DNA from 3 places in the Streptomyces sp. NPDC018693 genome. Region 3 is predicted to be linked to each of the others. Evidence: riboswitches for the same ligand, from Rfam matches in the RefSeq annotation. Region 3 holds a riboswitch; each other region holds the start of a gene.

Region 1 (6,330 bases), on a different contig from region 3:
GCCGTCAGGTCGTCGGTGCGATCGGCCAGTGCCGCGAGTGCCGCGCAGTGCCCAAAGAACGGTTCAGGCGCGGCTTCAGGTCGAGGCACGCCTGTCGCGGGCCCCTACGCACCTCTCGTGGCCAGGGCGCGCGCGGAAGCCGGCGCACAGATTCTCAATGGTCACACGAGTGTCAGCGGCGCACCCGGGGCATCCCCAGGCCGATCCACGAGATGATCTCGCGCTGGATCTCGTTGTTGCCGCCGCCGAAGGTGAAGATGACGGCGGAGCGGTAGCCGCGTTCGAGTTCGCCGTGGAGGACGGCGCCGGCCGAGCCCTCCTGGAGGGCGCCCGGGGCGGCGACGATCTCGAGGAGCCAGGCGTAGGCGTCCCGGCGGGCCTCGGAGCCGTAGACCTTGACGGCGGATGCCTCCTGGGGGGTGAGCGTGCCGTTCTGGAGTGCGCCCACCATGCGCCAGTTGAGCAGCTTCAGGGCGTCGAGGCGGACGTGGGTCTGGGCGAGGCGGCGGCGCACCCAGGGGAGGTCGACGACGCGGCGGCCGTCGGCGAGTTTGGTCCCGGTGGCCCAGCGCTGGACGTCGTGCAGGGCGCGGATGGCCATGGTGCCGTGTGCGGCGAGGGTGACGCGCTCGTGGTTGAGCTGGTTGGTGATCAGCCGCCAGCCATGGTTCTCGGCGCCGACACGGTGGGAGACGGGGACGCGGACGTTCTCGTAGTAGCTGGCGGTGGTGTCGTGCGAGGCGAGGGTGTGGATGAGGGTGCAGGAGTATCCGGGGTCGGTGGTGGGGACGAGCAGCATGGTGATGCCCTTGTGGGGCGGGGCGTCGGGGTCGGTGCGCACGGCCAGCCACACCCAGTCCGCGGTGTCGCCGTTGGTCGTCCAGATCTTCTGGCCGTTGACGAGGTAGTCGTCGCCTTCACGGACCGCCCGCGTCCGCAGGGACGCCAGGTCCGTGCCCGCGTCCGGCTCGCTGTAGCCGATGGCGAAGTCGATCTCGCCGGAGAGGATGCGGGGCAGGAAGTACGCCTTCTGCTCCTCGGTGCCGTACCGCATGATCGTCGGGCCGACGGTGTTGAGCGCCATCAGTGGCAGCGGTACGCCGGCCCGGGCGGCCTCGTCGAAGAAGACGAACTGCTCGACGGGGGTCAGGCCGCGCCCGCCGTACTCCTTCGGCCAGCCGACGCCGAGCCAGCCGTCGGTGCCGAGGCGGCGGATGGTCGTCCGGTAGAAGCGTTTCGCGGCGACCGGGTCGGCGTGCCGGGCGTAGGCGTTGTCGGGCACCAAATCGGCGAAGTAAGCGCGTAGTTCGGCACGCAGTCGGAGCTGCTCGGGGGTGTGGTCGAGGTGCACGGCGTCGCCTCCTGGCTGCACAGGGCCGGTCTCCTGACGGCGCACACCGTAGAACGTGTTTCAGTAATTGGGAATGCTGGTGCGGGGAGGAGTACGGGACGGGAAGACCCCCGTGCCCGGAGGCGACGGGGGCCTGGACGGTGCCCGAACGGGTCAGTGCGGTACGGGAGTCGCCCGGGTGAGCGACTCCGGCCGTACGGCCTTGGGGGCCAGTGCCCGCTCCGCCAGTTCCCCGAAGATCAGCCCGAAGGCGGTCCACAGGGTGGCCTGGACGGCCAGGGCCGCCAGGCGGAACTTCCACATCAGCAGGGCCGGGAAATGGTCCGGGACCTCGTTGAAGGACGGCAGGAAGGCGTACGCCAGGCCGACGACGAGGACGAAGAACGCGCCGGCGGCGACGGTCGCGTTCCAGTTGCCCAGGCGCGGGGCGAGGCGTTTGCCCAGGATCACGGTGGCGACGGCGAGCAGCACGCTCAGCACCACCATCAGGAAGTACAGGGTGGTCCGCCGGCCGATGGTGTCGGGGTCGCCGACGGCCGGCGGGTTGGCCGGGTACTTCAGGAACGGGACGACGTAGACGGCGAGCAGGCCGGCGACCGCCAGGAGCAGCGCGCTCGCGCGCGGCCCGAAGCGGCCGATGCGGCCGAGTGCGAAGCAGTACGCGAGGGCGGCGATGCCGCCGAACGCGACGCCGTAGACGAGCACACCGGTGGACAGGCCCGCGGTGGACTGCATCGTACGGCTCACGGGTTCCGCGCCGCCGTGTTCGTGCGCGTGCGCCTCCTCGAAGGCGATGGCCGCGTCGACGTGCGGCTCGCCCAGGAAGTAGGCGACGACCAGGGCGATCAGGCCCGCGGCGAGACCCGCGAGCATGCCGCGCACCAGGAGGGTACGGACGGTTGCCGAGTTCATGGGGCTGTCGGTTTCCTCACCGCCGTCAGTGGCAGGGGAAGCCGAGCAGGTGGCGGGCGTCGTGCACCCACTCGTGGACGCCGTCGCCGGACGTCAGTGCGGTGGCGCCCTGTTCGGCGCCGACGAAGTAGAGCAGCACCAGCATCAGGATGCCGAAGAAGACCGCCCAGGGGGCGATCGCCGAGAGCGGCAGCTTGGTCGGTACGGCGGTGGGTGTAGCGCTGGGCTGGACGGCGGACTGCGCCATGGCAGGACCTCCTGGGGAACTCGCGTCCCGGCTCGGTGGTGCACAGGACGACGGCGCGGGTCTGACTCATCCCCTCCCGCACCGAGGTGCGTCGGCGGACTCACAGTGGCGCGACCGTGCCGGAGTTGCACCGGCTTCCGCGTGCCGTCGTCGATTTCGCCCGAGACCGTACCGCGAAACCGCAGCTCGGGCCAAGGGCGCGTGCCGCGGTGGCGGGCGCCCCCGGGTGGGGCGGGTCGGTCGCTGCGGCAGGATGGGCGGGCATGAGGGGGGCGGTGGACGAACTGGCGGGGCGTTTGGGGCGGGTGGGGCTGGAGTCGCGGGCGCCGTGGCGGGGCCGACGTGGTGCCGCCGTTCCGGCTCCCCGCCGTCCGCGCGGGGGGCGTGCGCGGCAGCCGGTGCGCTCAAGTAGCCATGGATGGAGGCTTGTTGGCGGTCGGGCGCCGTGTCCCCGCCTGGGGCCGGGTCTGCTCCTGGGCCGCGATCCTGGCTGTGGGGCGCACGGCTGGACGTGGTCCGGCGGCCCGGACATGGGCGAGGGTGGGGACGGCGGTGCCGGATGCGGCGCCCCGCGCCGACGAGACGAAGATCACTGTGAGGAAGGTGTCCTGTGACGGTCCGGCTGATGCTGGTCTCCCCCGCGCTGAGCGCGGGGTTGCGTGAGGCGCGCTTCGAGGACGGGGGCTCGCTGGACGCGGTGGGGCTGCGGCAGGCGCGGGGGTCGGCGGGGGCGCTGGGCGTGGTGGAGCGGGCCTGGGTCTCGCCCACCGTGCGCTGCCGGGAGACGGCGGCGGCGTTGGGGCTGCACGCGGCGGAGGCGCCGGAGCTGGCGGCGATGGACGCGGGGCGCTGGCGCGGTGAGACGCTCACGGAAGTGGCGGCGCGGGAGCCGGAGGCGCTGGCGGCGTGGCTGGCCGATGCGGGGGCCGCGCCGCACGGTGGGGAGTCGGTGCGGGCGGTGTGCGACCGGGTGGGGGCCTGGCTCGCGTCGGTGTCCGGACTGGCGGGGCGGGTGGTCGCGGTGGTCGAGCCGGAGCTGGTTCGGGCGACGGCGGTACGGGCTCTGGGGGCGCCGGAGTCGGCGTTCTGGCGCACCGATGTGCCCCCGCTGACGGTGGTGGAGCTCACCGGTCGGTCGGGGCGGTGGAACGTACGGATGGGGCGGACTCTGGACGGCGGGGCGTAGCTGGGGGTGCGCTGGCCCGCGCCGGCGGGGTGCCGCTGCGCCCCAGCGGCAGGACTGCCCGGAGCTTGGGCGTGCCTACGTCAGCGTGCTCAGGAAGTCCGTGCATGCCTGGGCGCAGGAGCGGCAGGCTCGGGACGCCGCCTCGGCGTCTGGTTCCGTGTCGAAGGTGTCGGCGCTTTCCAGGCATACGGCCCGGCACCATTCCAGCTGGACGCGGAGGCCGGTCTCGTCGAGGCGGTTCTGTTCGGACAGGACCCGGCAGGTCGCGTCGCACGCCTCGGCGCACATGATCCCCTTCCGGCGGGCGGGTTCGTGCTGTCCGGAGCCGGTCGGGTCCACGAGGCTCGCACGCATCGCGCAGAGGCGCGCACACTCGGTACACGCCTGCGCGCACGCGAAACGCTCCTCCAGGAACCGGTAGAGCTCCTGCTGGGTGGGCGACGAAGTCACACCGCGCGAGTAGCCCCGAGCGCACGGGCCAAACCTGCCCCCGCCGCACGGCGTGCGCCGGTTTGGCGACGGTGTGTGAGGGGAACCCGGGACGGGGTCCGGACGCGGTTCACGCCCGGTTGGAGGGGTATTCGGCTGGTATGAGTAGTGCATCCGTGCAGTTGGCCGCCACCAGCGGCCTGCTCAGCCTGGCGCTGTTCGCGGTCGCACTGGCCGTGGTGGCCATGCTGGGCGGCGCCTTCTGGCTGGGCAACCGAATCAAGCTGCGCGAGCCGCCCCGGCCGCGCCCCGAGGAGCAACCGCATGTGCCGCCGGGCGGTCCGGTGCACGAGATCCGGGAGAACCGGGAACCCGACGAGGTGCCCCGGACCCCCGAGGGCGGTCGTCCTCTGACCCCGTACGAACTGACCAACATGCAGACCCGGCCGAGCACGTCGACGAAGCGGCCGCGCTGGAGCAAGGGCAGCAGCGGCTCGTTCGGCGGCGGCGGCCTGGGCGCGCACTGAGGCGCACCCGCCTGCGGCCGGCGTCGGACCACCGTAGGAACGGAAGTGAGATCCATGGCCGACCCCGGCCGCAGCAGCCTGCCACTGCCCGACTACGACCATCTGCCGATCGGAGGTCTGGAGAGCCGGGTGCGTTCTCTGACCGCCGGGGAGGTGGAGGAGCTCCTCGCCTATGAGCGGACCCACGCCGACCGGCTGCCGATCACCGAGGTGCTGACGTCCCGGCTGGAGCAGCTGGAGGCGGGCGCCGAGCCGACGTCCGGCGATCCGGGTGCCCTGCGTCCGGAGCAGTCCGAGCGGCAGACCGGTTCCCCGGTGTCGCCGGCGACCTCGCCGCAGCCCTTCAGCCCACCGCCGCACGGCACCCCCGACCAGCGGGGCAAGCCGAAGGGTGATCGCACCACCTGATCCGTTCCCCGACCGGGGGCGGTGCCGTCGGGCACCGCCCCCGGCGTCATGACCGGGTCACCGGGTGTCGCTGGTCCCCGTCGTCTCCGCGAGGGCCGCCCGGCCGGCCTCCAGTCGGGCGGCCGGGATCCGGAAGGGCGAGCAGGAGACGTAGTCCAGGCCCGCGTGGTGGAAGAAGTGGATCGAGTCGGGGTCGCCGCCGTGTTCGCCGCACACCCCGGTCTCCAGATCCGGGTTGACGGCGCGTCCCGCGTCGACGGCCAGCTCGACCAGCCGGCCCACGCCCTCCTGGTCGAGCGTCTCGAACGGCGACACCTCGAACACGCCCTTCTCCATGTAGAGCGGGAAGAAGGACGCCTCGGCGTCGTCGCGGGACAGACCCCAGGTGGTCTGGGTGAGGTCGTTGGTGCCGAAGGAGAAGAAGTCGGCGGACCGGGCGATGCGGCCGGCGGTGAGCGCGGCGCGCGGCAGTTCGATCATGGTGCCGATGGGGCAGTCGAGGGCGGTGCCGGTCTCGGCGGCGACCTCCGCGAGGACGCGTTCGGCCTCCGCGCGCGCCAGCCGCAGCTCCTCGACGGTCCCGACCAGCGGGATCATGATCTCGGCGCGCGGCCGGCCCCCGTCGGCGAGGCGCCGGACCACCGCCTCGGCGATCGCCCGCACCTGCATGGCCATCAGCCCGGGCACGGCCAGGCCCAGCCGCACCCCGCGCAGGCCCAGCATGGGGTTCTGTTCGTGGACGCGCTCGACGGCTTCGAGCAGGGCCCGGTCGTACGGGTCGGGCTCCTCGGCCTTGGCGATGCGGACGGCGAGTTCGGTGCGGTCGGGCAGGAACTCGTGCAGCGGCGGGTCGATGAGGCGGATGGTGACCGGCAGGCCGTCCATCGCCTCCAGGATGCCGGTGAAGTCGGAGCGCTGCAGCGGCAGCAGCGCGGCCAGCGCCCGCTCGCGGGCGGTGTCGTCGCGGGCCAGGATCATCGCCTCGACGAGTTCCCGCCGCTCCCCGAGGAACATGTGCTCGGTGCGGCACAGCCCGATGCCCTGGGCGCCCAGCGCGCGGGCGCGGACGGCGTCCTCGGGGGTGTCGGCGTTGGCGCGCACCTCCAGGCGGCGTACCGAGTCGGCGTGGCCGAGGGACTCCAGGACGGCCGTGGTGAGCGGTCCGGTCGCCGTCCCCGTCTCCAGGGCGCCGGCCACGGCCGAGGCGGTGAGCGGGAGGGCGCCGAGGTGGACGGTGCCGGCGGTGCCGTCGACGGACACCGTGTCGCCC
Region 2 (6,330 bases), on a different contig from region 3:
GTCGACCACGTCGAACGCGAAGGACATGTGCATGGTCTCGTCGCGGAACACCCAGTTGGTGCCGGTGGCGAGGCCGTGCAGCAGACCCCGGCTGCGGAACCAGTAGACGTACGCGAAGGCGCCGTAGAAGAACAGGCCCTCGATGCACGCGGCGAAGCAGATCAGGTTCAGCAGGAAGCGGCGGCGGTCGGCCTTGGACTCCAGGCGGTCCAGCTTCTCGACCTCGTTGATCCACTTGAAGCAGAACTCGGCCTTCTCGCGGATGGAGGGGATGTTCTCCACCGCGTCGAAGGCGGCCGCGCGGTCGTCCGGGTCGGGCAGATAGGTGTCCAGCAGCGTCAGATAGAACTGGACGTGCACGGCCTCCTCGAACAGCTGGCGGCTCAGATAGAGCCGTGCCTCGGGGGAGTTGATGTGCTTGTACAGCGTCAGCACCAGGTTGTTCGCGACGATCGAGTCGCCCGTCGCGAAGAAGGCCACCAGCCGGCCGATCAGATGCTGCTCGGCCGGGGTCAGCCTGGCGAGGTCGGCGACGTCCGAGTGGAGGTCGACCTCCTCCACGGTCCAGGTGTTCTTGATGGCGTCCCGGTAGCGCTCGTAGAAGTCCGGGTAGCGCATGGGGCGCAGAGTCAGCTCGAAGCCCGGGTCGAGAAGGTTGGCGTTACGGGTGGTCATTACTGGCATGCCTCGCAGGACTCGGGGTTTTCCAGGGAGCAGGCGACCGCGTCGGGGTCGGCGGCCTGCTGGACGGGCACGGTGGCCCCCGCCTGGGCCGCGCGGGCGATGCGGGTCGCCGGGCGGGAACGCAGGTAGTACGTCGTCTTCAGGCCCGACTTCCAGGCGTACGCGTACATCGAGGAGAGCTTGCCGATGGTCGGCGTCTCCATGAAGAGGTTCAGGGACTGGGCCTGGTCCAGGTACGGGGTCCGCGCGGCGGCCATGTCGATCAGGCCGCGCTGCGGGATCTCCCACGCCGTGCGGTACAGGGCGCGTACGTCGGCCGGGACCCACGCGAAGTCCTGCACCGAGCCGTTCGAGTCGCGCAGCGCCTCCCGGGTGCGGGCGTCCCACACGCCGAGGTCCTTCAGGTCCTGCACCAGGTAGGAGTTGACCTGGAGGAACTCGCCGGACAGGGTCTCGCGCTTGAACAGGTTGGACACCTGCGGCTCGATGCACTCGTACACGCCCGCGATCGAGGCGATGGTGGCGGTGGGCGCGATGGCCAGGAGCAGGCTGTTGCGCAGGCCGGTGGCGGCGATCCGCTCCCGCAGCGCCGCCCAGCGCTCGGGCCAGGCCCGCTCGACGTCGTAGTGGTCCGGGTGCAGCACACCCCGCGCGGTACGGGTCTTCTCCCAGGCGGGCAGCGGGCCGTTGCGCTCGGCCAGGTCGGCGGACGCCTCGTACGCGGCGAGCATGATCCGCTCGGCGATGCGGGTGGAGAGCCGCTTCGCCTCCGCGGAGTCGAAGGGCAGCCGCAGCTTGAAGAAGACGTCCTGAAGGCCCATCGCGCCCAGGCCCACCGGGCGCCACCTGGCGTTGGAGCGGCCCGCCTGCTCGGTCGGGTAGAAGTTGATGTCGACGACGCGGTCGAGGAAGGTGACGGCGGTGCGGACGGTCGCGTCGAGCCGCTCCCAGTCGATGTCGCCGGTCGTGCGGTCCACGAAGGCGCCGAGGTTGACGGAGCCCAGGTTGCACACCGCCGTCTCGCCGTCGCTGGTGACCTCCAGGATCTCCGTGCAGAGGTTGGAGGAGTGGATGACGTGACCCGGCTCGGCCGTCTGGTTGGCGGTGCGGTTCGCGGCGTCCTTGAAGGTCATCCAGCCGTTGCCGGTCTGGGCGAGGGTGCGCATCATCCGGCCGTACAGCTCACGCGCCGGGATGGTCTTCTTCGCGAGGCCGGCCGCCTCCGCCGCGCGGTACGCGGCGTCGAACTCCTCGCCCCACAGGTCCACCAGCTCGGGCACGTCGGCCGGGGAGAACAGGGACCACGACTCGTCGGCGTTGACCCGGCGCATGAACTCGTCCGGGATCCAGTGGGCGAGGTTCAGATTGTGCGTACGGCGGGCGTCCTCACCGGTGTTGTCGCGCAGTTCCAGGAACTCCTCGATGTCGGAGTGCCAGGTCTCCAGGTAGACCGCGGCCGCGCCCTTGCGCCGGCCGCCCTGGTTCACGGCGGCGACGGAGGCGTCGAGGGTCTTCAGGAACGGCACGATGCCGTTGGAGTGGCCGTTGGTGCCGCGGATCAGCGAACCCCGGGAGCGGATACGGGAGTACGACAGCCCGATGCCGCCGGCGTGCTTGGAGAGGCGGGCGACCTGGTGGTAGCGGTCGTAGAGCGAGTCCAGCTCGTCGAGCGGGGAGTCGAGGAGGTAACAGGACGACATCTGGGGGTGCCGCGTGCCGGAGTTGAAGAGGGTGGGGGAGGAGGGGAGGTAGTCGAGGCGGCTCATGAGCCCGTAGAGCGCGGCGACCTCGTCGACCGAGCGGACGGTGTCGTCCTCGGCGAGGCCGGCGGCGACCCGCAGCAGGAAGTGCTGGGGCGTCTCGACGACCTTGCGGGTGAGGGGGTGGCGCAGCAGGTAGCGGCTGTGCAGGGTGCGCAGGCCGAAGTAGCCGAAGCGGTCGTCGGCGCCGGTGTCGACCAGCGCGTCGAGCCGCTCGGCGTGCAGCCGGACGAACCCGGCGGTGCGGTCGGCGATGAGGCCCTCGCGGTGTCCGACGGCGACCGACTCCGTGAACGTGGTCACGCCCTGGGAGGCGGCCTCGGCGCGGATAGCGATGGTCAGCAGCCGGGCGGCCAGCTTCGAGTAGGCGGGGTCCTCGGAGATCAGACCGGCGGCCGCCTCCGTGGCCAGCTCGCGCAGCTCCGCCTCGTCGGCGTGGGCCGACCGGCCGCGCAGCGCGGCGGCGGCGACCCGGCCGGGGTCGGCGTCGGGGAGGTCGGCGGTCAGCTTGGTGAGGGTCCGCAGCAAGGACGTGCCCGGAGCGTCCTCGTCGATGTGGACGGCTGAAACCGGGTCTGCTGGCGCGATGGTCACGTGGGGGCTCTCCCTCGCTCGGCACGGGGGCCTCGCGCAGGAAGGCAGGGGGCAGCACACGAGCGCACGCGGCGTCGCGTCCACCGGCCCATTCCACGAGGCCCGGACGTCAGGGGCACACCGGCCGGACGGCCGGGTGCGCTGTCGGCAGGTCCTCGGACTGACTCCTGTGCACGGCGTCTCTGGGAACGCACATGCACAAGTACACCGTTGCGGGACAGTTCCGGATTCGCACCGGATTCCCCTGCGGCGACAGCGAGCATGAGCATACATCTTGTGCCGGGGCGCCGGAGCACCACCAGATGTTGTGTCGGAGCGACTTCAGAGGGTCAACTCATAGGTGAGGAGCGTGAAGTCGGAGCCCGGGATCGGCTTCCAGTCGCGCTCGGGGGCGCGGGTGAAGCCGAGACGTTCGTAGATGCGGTGGGCGGAGCGCATCGCGGGCTGGGTCGACAGGACGATACCGGTGCGGTCGCCCGCGGCCCTCGCACGGTCGACGCACGCCCGTACGAGGGCCTCGCCGACGCCTCTGCCGCGAGCTGCGCGGGCTACGGCCAGCATCCGGATCTCGGCTTCCGCGGGGCGCGCCAGGTCGGCCATGGGGCCGGGGGAGGGGACGTAGGTGACGCCGCCGAGGAGGTCGTCCCCGTCGACGGCGACAAGGATCTCGGCGGCGGAGGCTCGTTCGGCGACGTCCTTGAGTTCGGTGAGGTACCAGGCGCTCTCGGGGAAGGTGAGGAGGTCGTCGTCGAGGTATGCCTGGGCGGTGAGCTCGCCGAGGGTGCCGTACTCGGTGGGGATTGCGGGGCGGATCGCGATGTCCATGCGGGTGAGTGTGCATGAAGCGGGCCGCCGTGGTGGTTCCTGTCGGCGGCCCGCTGCGGGTTGTGGTGGGCTGGTCGGGTGCGGGCGGCGGAGCCGCATGTGGATACAGCCCCGCGCCCCCAGGTGGGTTCAGTGACCGGCGGTCACGGGGAGCTCCTTCTTCACTCCGGGGTCGCCCGCGTCCGCCGTGTAGTCCTCGGGGCTGGTTTCGTCGGTGCCCTCGGGGGCCTTGGCGGCCTTCAGGACGAAGGTGAGGACGATCGTGACCGCGACGTTGATGACGAAGGCCGTGAGGCCGATGTAGCCGATCTCGCCGATGCCGGGGATCTCCTTCGAGGAGCCGCCGAAGTGCTTCTGGGTGGGGGAGGCGACGCCGTAGGCCGCGATCGTGCCGTACGCCATGCCGACCGCCCAGCCCGCGAGCAGTGCCCAGCGGTGGAACCAGCGGGTGAAGAGGCCACCGACGAGGGCGGGGAAGGTCTGGAGGATCCAGATGCCGCCCAGCAGCTGGAAGTTGATCGCCACCGTCTTGTCCATGGTCAGGACGAAGGCCAGGGCGCCCACCTTCACCAGGAGGGAGACCAGCTTGGAGACCTTGGTCTCCTGAGCCGGGGTCGCGTCCGGCTTGATGAAGTCCTTGTAGATGTTGCGGGTGAAGAGGTTCGCCGCCGCGATGGACATGATGGCCGCCGGGACGAGCGCGCCGATGCCGATCGCCGCGAAGGCGACGCCCGCGAACCAGTCCGGGAACATGTTCTCGAACAGCTGCGGGATCGCGAGCTGCCCGTTGTCGACCTTGACCCCGGCCGCGATCGCCATGAAGCCGAGCAGGGCGAGCATGCCCAGCATGAGGGAGTACAGCGGCAGGATGGTGGTGTTGCGGCGGATCACCTCGCGGCTCCGGGAGGAGAGCGTCGCGGTGATCGAGTGCGGGTACATGAACAGGGCGAGCGCGGAGCCGAACGCGAGCGTCGCGTAACCCCACTGCCCGGCCTCCGGCGGGATCAGTCCGCCCTTGCCCGCCGTCGTGAACTTCTCGTCCGCCGCGGCGAAGATGTCGTCGAAGCCGCCCAGCTTGATCGGGATGTAGATGATCGCCACCGCGATGACGAGGTAGATCAGGGTGTCCTTGACGAACGCGATCAGGGCGGGGGCGCGCAGGCCGGAGGAGTAGGTGTAGGCCGCGAGCACACCGAAGGCGATGAACAGCGGCAGGTCCTTGATGAACCAGTGGGTGTTCTCGCCGCCGCCGACGCCCATCACGTCCAGCACCGCCTGGATGCCGACGAGCTGCAGCGCGATGTACGGCATCGTGGCCAGCAGTCCGGTCAGCGCCACCGCGAGCGACAGGCCCTTGGAGCCGAAGCGGCCGCGCACGAAGTCGGACGTCGTCACATAGCCGTGCTTGTGGGAGACCGACCACAGACGGGGCAGGAACGTGAAGATCAGCGGGTAGACGAGGATCGTGTACGGCACCGCGAAGAAGCCGGCCGCGCCCGCCGCGTAGATCGCCGCCGGTACGGCGACGAAGGTGTACGCCGTGTAGAGGTCACCGCCGAGCAGGAACCAGGTGACCCAGGTGCCGAACGACCGTCCGCCCAGGCCCCATTCGTCGAGGCTGTGCTCGTTCTCGGCCCGGCGCCAGCGCGACGCCAGGAAGCCCATGACGGTGACGGCCAGGAAGAAGAAGATGAAGACGGCGAGTGCCACGCCGTTCACGCCGTCGTTCACGCGTCCGCACCGCCCTTCGTGGCGGCACGGGCGCGCTGGTCACGCTGCCACAGCTTGTACGCGATCATCGTGAGCGCGGTGGAGAGCAGCACCCACAGCATCTGGTACCAGTAGAAGAACGGCATGCCGGCGAACTCGGGGTCCGCCTTGGCGTACGAACCGACCCACAGCATCGCCACGAAGGGCGCGAGCAGGCAGAGGGCGATGACGACGCGCACGGGCGTCACCACCGGCCCTCCGGGTGTCTTGTCCGGGGCTTGAGGCATCTGGCGGCTCCGTCACCTAACAGCTCACATGATCAATGAGCAGGCAATGTAGGTGACGGATAAAGCCAACGGAAGACCCAGTCCACATGTTGTCCTGTCATTCGGCCAGTGTTCGGCCGGCTGTCATGTGCCCTACTCCGCGGGCCGCTTGAGCCGTGCCACGAACTTGTAGCGGTCGCCCCGGTAGACGGACCGCACCCACTCCACCGGCTTGCCCCCCTTGTCCAGGGAGTGCCGGGAGAGCATCAGCATCGGCAGACCGACGTCGGTGCCGAGCAGCCCGGCCTCGCGCGGGGAGGCCAGCGAGGTCTCGATGGTCTCCTCGGCCTCGGCGAGATGGACGTCGTAGACCTCGGCGAGCGCGGTGTAGAGGGACGTGTACTTCACCAGCGACCGGCGCAGGGCCGGGAAGCGCTTGGCCGACAGGTGCGTGGTCTCGATGGCCATCGGCTCGCCGTTGGCCATGCGCA
Region 3 (6,330 bases):
TGCACGACGGCGCCGGCGTCGGTGGCGCGGTAGACGGCGAGGTGCATGGGCAGCTCGCTGGTCGGGACGAGCGTGCCGAGGACCTGTCGGCCGTCGAGGTCGACGCCCGTGACGTCGTCCGGGCCGAGCCGGTCGTAGGGCACGCCGGAGGGTGTGACCAGCACGGTGTCGCCGACGCGCACCGAGACGTTGCCGGAGGCGCCGACGACCAGTCCGTCGGCGACGGTGCGGCGGGCGGCCGCCACGAGCGCCTCCCACGCACGGGCCTCCGCGTCGCTCGCACGTCTCCCCCACGGCTCTCCCGGCTCCGGTGTGCCGCCCCGGGTGCCCCCGGTCTCCCGCTGCTCGCGTCGCTGCTCAGCCATGCCGCGATCCTGCCAGGCGCGGGCCCGGTCCGCCGGTGGGTGTGCGCGCACTGCAGGGCGGAGCCCGGGGGTCCGGCAGGGCGCATATCCGCATTCATCCCGTAGTCGAGGCGATTGGCCGGATATCGGCGGGTGTTGATCGATCTTTCAGTAATCTCCCGGTCGCGTTCGACGTGCACCCACACACAGCCATATCGGGGGGAACCATGGTCCACGCCCGCGTCCGTCCCATCGGGATCCTCACCGCGGCGGTGACCGCACTGGCCGCGCTCACCGCGCTCACCGCGCCGCCCGCCGAGGCGGCGCAGCTGCCCCGGGGGCATGACGTCTCCTCGCACCAGAGGGACGTCGACTGGGCGGCGACCCGGGCGAAGGGAGCGAGCTTCGTCTACGTCAAGGCGACCGAGTCCGTCGGCTACCGCAACCCGTACTTCGCCGGGCAGTACGACGGGGCGCGCGGCGCGGGTCTGATCCGTGGCGCGTATCACTTCGCGCTGCCGGACCGGGGGCCCGGTGAGGCCCAGGCCGCGTTCTTCGTCCGCAACGGCGGCGCCTGGAGCGCGGACGGATGGACGCTGCCGCCCGCGCTGGACATCGAATACAACCCGTACGACCGCGGGAAGCGGTGCTACGGGCTGAGCCCGGCGCGGATGGTCGACTGGATCCGGGCCTTCAGCGACGAGACGCACCGGCTCACCGGTCGCCGTCCGGTGATCTACACGACCACCCACTGGTGGAACCAGTGCACGGACGGCAGTACCGCCTTCGCCGCGGAGCACGCCCTGTGGATCGCCCGGTACCGCACGCGGGAGGCGGGGGCACTGCCGGCGGGTTGGTCGACGTGGACGTTCTGGCAGTACGACAACGGCGGGGAGCTGCCGGGTGACCAGAATCTCTTCAACGGGTCCAGCGACCGGCTGAGGCGGTTCGCGCAAGGCTCTTGGGTCTGAGCAGGCCCGTAGGACACTCCTACGCCCGCATCAGTTCACCTTCCGTTCACCCAGGTTGCCTACGGTCCAACGGCCAATGACTTCGAACGATTGCCTGGGTAAATGGAAAACTTCTCGCTGATCCTCGCGATTGTGGTGGTAACTGCACTCGCGTTCGATTTCACGAACGGTTTTCACGACACCGCCAACGCGATGGCCACGACCATCTCGACCGGTGCGCTCAAGCCCAAGGTCGCGGTGGCCATGTCCGCCGTGCTCAACCTGGTGGGCGCTTTCCTCTCCGTGGAGGTCGCCAACACGATCTCCAAAGGTCTCGTCGACGAGACGGGCATCCGTCCCGAGGTCATCTTCGCCGCGTTGGTCGGCGCGATCCTCTGGAACCTGCTGACCTGGCTGGTGGGCCTCCCCTCCAGCTCCTCGCACGCCCTGATGGGCGGCCTGATCGGCGCCGCCGTCGCCTCCGCCGGCATCGGCGCGGTCCACGGCGACGTCCTCGTCACCAAGGTGCTGATCCCGGCGATCGCCGCGCCGATCGTCGCCGGTGTCGCCGCGATGCTCGCGACCCGGGTGACGTACTCGCTCGGCAAGAAGGCCGACGACAAGGCGTCCAAGAAGGGCTACCGCGCCGGTCAGATCGCCTCGGCCGGCCTGGTCTCCCTGGCCCACGGCACCAACGACGCGCAGAAGACGATGGGTGTCATCACCCTCGCCCTGGTCGCCGGCGGCGCCGTCGCGCCCGACTCCGACCCGCCCATGTGGGTGATCCTCTCCGCGGGCATCGCCATCGCGCTCGGCACCTACCTCGGCGGCTGGCGCATCATCCGCACCATGGGCAAGGGCCTGACCGACCTCCAGCCGCAGCAGGGCTTCGCCGCCCAGACCAGCGCCGCGACGGTCATCCTGGCCTCCTCCCACCTGGGCTTCTCCCTCTCCACCACGCACTCCGTCTCCGGTTCGGTGATGGGCGCGGGCCTCGGCCGCAAGGGCGGTGTCGTCCGCTGGTCGACCGCCACCCGGATGTTCGTCGCCTGGGGTCTGACGCTGCCGGCCGCCGCGCTCGTCGCCGCGCTCGCCGAGTACGTGACGGGCTTCGGTGACTGGGGCACGGCCCTCGTCGCGGTCTTCCTGGTCGCCTCCAGCGCCGCCATCTGGAAGATCTCCCGTCGTGAGATCGTCGACCACACCAACGTCAACGACACGGACGCCGACGAGCCGGCCGGTGTGGTCACCACCGCGATCGCCGCCGTCACCCCGCCCCCGACGGGCGGCCAGGCGGCCGACGAGCTCGCGGCCGTCATCCCCGCCCCCACGGCCGAGCCGGCCACCACGCCGGCCACCACGGCCTGAGCCCCGCCCACCCGGTACCCCCAAGGAAGCATCACCATGAAGATCGACTGGGCAGCCCTGGGCTCCGTCTTCGGCGTCAGCCTCGCCGTCACCGTGGGCCTCGTCACCCTCTTCACCCTCGGCATCGCCGGCCTCTCCCGCCGCGAGCGGGCGCAGTCCGAGGGCGGCTCGGCCGTCCTCGCGACGACCGGCGCGTACGCCTGCTTCGCGGCGTGCGCGGCCGCGGTGGCGTACGGCATCTCCTTGATCGTGGCCTGAGCCACACGGATCGGCTTCCGCCCTGTCCGGGACCTCACCGAGGTTTCCGACAGGGCGGAGTCATGTCGTCGTCGAAAGCCGGGTGTGGGGTTCTGCACACTCTCCCCTTGCAGGTCAACGGCAAGTTGACGGCCCTTCCGAAGGCGTGGTGGACTGCCGGGGCCATGTACGGCGGCAGGAGAGGAAGCCGGTGTGAATCCGGCGCGGTCCCGCCACTGTCACCGGGGTAGAACCCCCCCCGGGAGCCAGGAACTCTCACCGCCGGTCTCGTCGAACCAGGGCGTGGACACCCTGAGTGAGGACATATCGCCATGCGCGGCTGCCGATCTAGGTTCAGGTTCAGTACCGGGGTCCTTCCCTGCCCCGTGGTCGGCTGAGCCGATGCGGGCCGATCGCGTCTTCGCGTACGGCGCCGCCGCCGGCCTCCTCGGTGACCTCCTCCTCGGCGATCCGCGCCGGGGGCATCCGGTCGCCGCGTTCGGGCGGGCCGCCGGAGCCGTGGAACGGGTGCTGTGGCGCGACCACCGCGGGTGGGGCGCGCTGCACGCCGCCGTGTGCGCCGGTGGCGCCGTGGCGCTCGGCGCGCTCGCGTCCCGTGCCGTACGGAACTCCCCCGCCGCCTCCGTCGCGCTGACCGGCGCCGCCACCTGGGCCGTCGTCGGCGGGACCTCGCTCAGCCGCGAGGCCCGAACCATCGGGCGGGCCCTGGAGGCGGGCGATGTGGAGGCCGCGCGGGCCCGGCTGCCGCATCTGTGCGGACGGGATCCGCAGGCGCTGGACGCGGACGGGATCGCCCGGGCCGTTGTCGAGTCCGTCGCCGAGAACACGTCCGACGCGGTGGTGGGGGCGCTGGTCTGGGGGGCCGTGGCCGGGGTGCCGGGGCTCGTCGGGTTTCGGGCTGTCAACACCCTTGATGCGATGGTCGGTCACAAGTCCGATCGGTATCGGCGGTTCGGGTGGGCGTCGGCGCGGCTGGACGATGTCGCCGGCTGGCCGGGGGCGCGGGTCACCGCCGTGCTCGCGGTACTGGCCGGAGGGGATCCGCGCGGGGCCGTGCGGGCTTGGCGGGCGGATGCGGGGAAGCATCCGAGCCCCAACGCGGGGCCCGTCGAGGCGGCGTTCGCGGGCGCGCTCGGGGTACGGCTCGGGGGGACCTTGTCGTATGGCGGGCGGATCGAGCATCGGCCTGTGCTGAATGGGGAGGGGCGTGCGGTGGAAGTCGGGGACATCGGCAGGGCTGTTCGGCTGTCTCGGCGGGTCGGGTGGTCGGCGTTGGGGGTGAGTGCGGCTGGGGCGGTGCTGCGGGCGTGCGCCGCAAGGCGCCCGGGAGGTACCCCCCTCGCCCTGCGGAACGACTGCCCACAGCGGTCGACGCAGCGGACGGGGCGGGGCGTATGAGCGGCGGCGGGCTTCTGGTCGCCGGGACCACCTCCGACGCCGGGAAGAGTGTCGTCACCGCCGGGATCTGTCGGTGGCTGGTGCGGCAGGGGGTCAAGGTCGCGCCGTTCAAGGCGCAGAACATGTCGCTGAACTCGTACGTCACCCGGGAGGGTGCCGAGATCGGGCGGGCGCAGGCCATGCAGGCGCAGGCGTGCCGGGTCGAGCCGACCGCGCTGATGAACCCGGTGCTGCTCAAGCCGGGCGGCGAGCAGAGCAGTCAGGTCGTGCTGCTCGGCAAGCCGGTCGGTGAGCTGAGTGCGCGCGGGTATCACGGCGGGCGGCAGCAGAAGCTGCTCGGGACCGTGCTGGAGTGCCTCGCCGAGTTGCGGGGCACGTATGACGCGGTGATCTGTGAGGGGGCGGGCAGTCCCGCCGAGATCAATCTGCGGCGGACCGACATCGTCAACATGGGCATCGCGCGCAACGCCCGGCTGCCCGTGCTGGTGGTGGGTGACATCGACCGGGGCGGCGTGTTCGCCTCCTTCTTCGGGACCGTGGCGCTGCTGTCGCGGGAGGACCAGGAGCTGGTCGCCGGGTTCCTGGTCAACAAGTTCCGCGGGGACGTCTCCCTGCTGGAGCCTGGCCTGGACATGCTGCACGGGCTCACCGGGCGGCGTACGTACGGCGTACTGCCCTTCCGGCACGGGCTCGGCATCGACGAGGAGGACGGACTGCGGGTGTCCCTGCGCGGCACCGTGCGGGAGTCGGCCGTCGCCCCGCCCGTCGGCGAGGACGTGCTGCGGGTCGCCGTCTGCGCGGTCCCGCTGATGTCCAACTTCACGGACGTGGACGCCCTCGCCGCCGAACCGGGCGTCGTGGTGCGGTTCGTGGACCGGCCCGAGGAGCTTGCCGACGCGGACCTGGTGGTGATCCCGGGGACGCGGGGCACGGTCCGGGCCCTGGAGTGGCTGCGGGAGCGGGGGCTCGCCGAGGCCGTCGCGCGGCGCGCCGCCGAGGGGCGGCCCGTCCTCGGTGTCTGCGGCGGGTTCCAGATCCTCGGCGAGCACATCGAGGACGACGTGGAGAGCCGCCGCGGGCAGGTCGACGGGCTCGGACTGCTGCCCGTACGGGTGCGGTTCGCCCGCGAGAAGACCCTCACCCGGCCGGTGGGCGAGGCGCTCGGGGAGCGCGTCGAGGGGTACGAGATCCACCACGGGGTCGCTGAAGTGCAGGGCGGCGATCCGTTCTTGGACGGCTGCCGGGTCGGCCAGACCTGGGGCACGCACTGGCACGGCTCGCTGGAGTCGGACGGCTTCCGGCGGGCCTTCCTGCGGGAGGTCGCGGCCGCCGCGGGCCGCCGCTTCGTACCGGCGCCGGACACCTCCTTCGCCGCGCTGCGCGAGGAGCAGCTCGACCGGCTCGGCGACCTGATCGAACAGCACGCGGACACGGACGCGCTCTGGCGGCTCATCGAGTCGGGCGCGCCGCAAGGACTGCCTTTCAATCCACCGGGAGCGCCCGCATGAGCACAGTGTTGTTGTTGTCGACCGCCGACACCGATCTGCTGGCGGCCCGGGCCGCCACCGGTGCCTCCTACCGCATCGGCAACCCGACCCGGGTGGATGTCGCGCAGGAGCTCCCGGAGCTGATCCAGGGCGCCGACATCGCCGTCGTACGACTGCTGGGCGGCAAGCGCGCCTGGGAGGACGGGCTCGCCGCGCTGCGGGCGGCCGGGATCCCGACCGTGCTGCTGGGCGGCGAGGCCGTGCCGGACGCCGAGCTGATGGCCGAGTCGACGGTGCCGGCCGGTGTCGTCGCGGAGGCGCTGAAGTACCTCGTGGAGGGCGGGCCGGCGAACCTGACGGAGCTGGCGCGGTTCCTGTCCGACACCGTGCTGCTGACCGGCGAGGGGTTCGACGAGCCGCGCAAGATGCCCGAGTACGGCGTGCACGGGGAGCGGGCGCACGTCGAGGGGCGGCCCACCGTCGGCGTGCTCTTCTACCGGGCGCACGAGCTGAGCGGCAACACCG

What was found. A riboswitch is a leader RNA that binds a small molecule or an ion and turns the genes downstream of it on or off. The one in region 3 is predicted to bind cobalamin.
Region 1: linked by a shared signal. The riboswitch ahead of ACH5AC_RS31045 (CbtB-domain containing protein) and the one ahead of ACH5AC_RS21120 (cobalamin biosynthesis protein) in region 3 are both predicted to bind cobalamin.
Region 2: linked by a shared signal. The riboswitch ahead of ACH5AC_RS03035 (ribonucleoside-diphosphate reductase subunit alpha) and the one ahead of ACH5AC_RS21120 (cobalamin biosynthesis protein) in region 3 are both predicted to bind cobalamin.

The regions. Positions count from the first base shown of each region.
Region 1 covers NZ_JBIRZZ010000015.1:157,754-164,083, reverse strand. The annotation lists gene ACH5AC_RS31055 (acyl-CoA dehydrogenase family protein) at 173-1,351, opposite strand; gene ACH5AC_RS31050 (CbtA family protein) at 1,505-2,263, opposite strand; gene ACH5AC_RS31045 (CbtB-domain containing protein) at 2,289-2,510, opposite strand; cobalamin riboswitch at 2,545-2,696, opposite strand; gene ACH5AC_RS31040 (histidine phosphatase family protein) at 3,121-3,696, shown strand; gene ACH5AC_RS31035 (ferredoxin) at 3,772-4,146, opposite strand; gene ACH5AC_RS31030 (DUF6479 family protein) at 4,287-4,652, shown strand; gene ACH5AC_RS31025 (hypothetical protein) at 4,707-5,060, shown strand; gene ppdK (pyruvate, phosphate dikinase) at 5,118-6,330, opposite strand, start outside.
Region 2 covers NZ_JBIRZZ010000001.1:632,311-638,640, forward strand. The annotation lists gene ACH5AC_RS03030 (ribonucleotide-diphosphate reductase subunit beta) at 1-675, opposite strand, end outside; gene ACH5AC_RS03035 (ribonucleoside-diphosphate reductase subunit alpha) at 675-3,038, opposite strand; cobalamin riboswitch at 3,167-3,353, opposite strand; gene ACH5AC_RS03040 (GNAT family N-acetyltransferase) at 3,360-3,863, opposite strand; gene mctP (monocarboxylate uptake permease MctP) at 3,993-5,594, opposite strand; gene ACH5AC_RS03050 (DUF3311 domain-containing protein) at 5,591-5,860, opposite strand; gene ACH5AC_RS03055 (GntR family transcriptional regulator) at 5,993-6,330, opposite strand, start outside.
Region 3 covers NZ_JBIRZZ010000007.1:355,828-362,157, reverse strand. The annotation lists gene ACH5AC_RS21140 (class II aldolase/adducin family protein) at 1-365, opposite strand, end outside; gene ACH5AC_RS21135 (lysozyme) at 572-1,315, shown strand; gene ACH5AC_RS21130 (anion permease) at 1,418-2,662, shown strand; gene ACH5AC_RS21125 (hypothetical protein) at 2,699-2,920, shown strand; cobalamin riboswitch at 3,061-3,197, shown strand; gene ACH5AC_RS21120 (cobalamin biosynthesis protein) at 3,302-4,318, shown strand; gene ACH5AC_RS21115 (cobyric acid synthase) at 4,315-5,826, shown strand; gene cobN (cobaltochelatase subunit CobN) at 5,823-6,330, shown strand, end outside.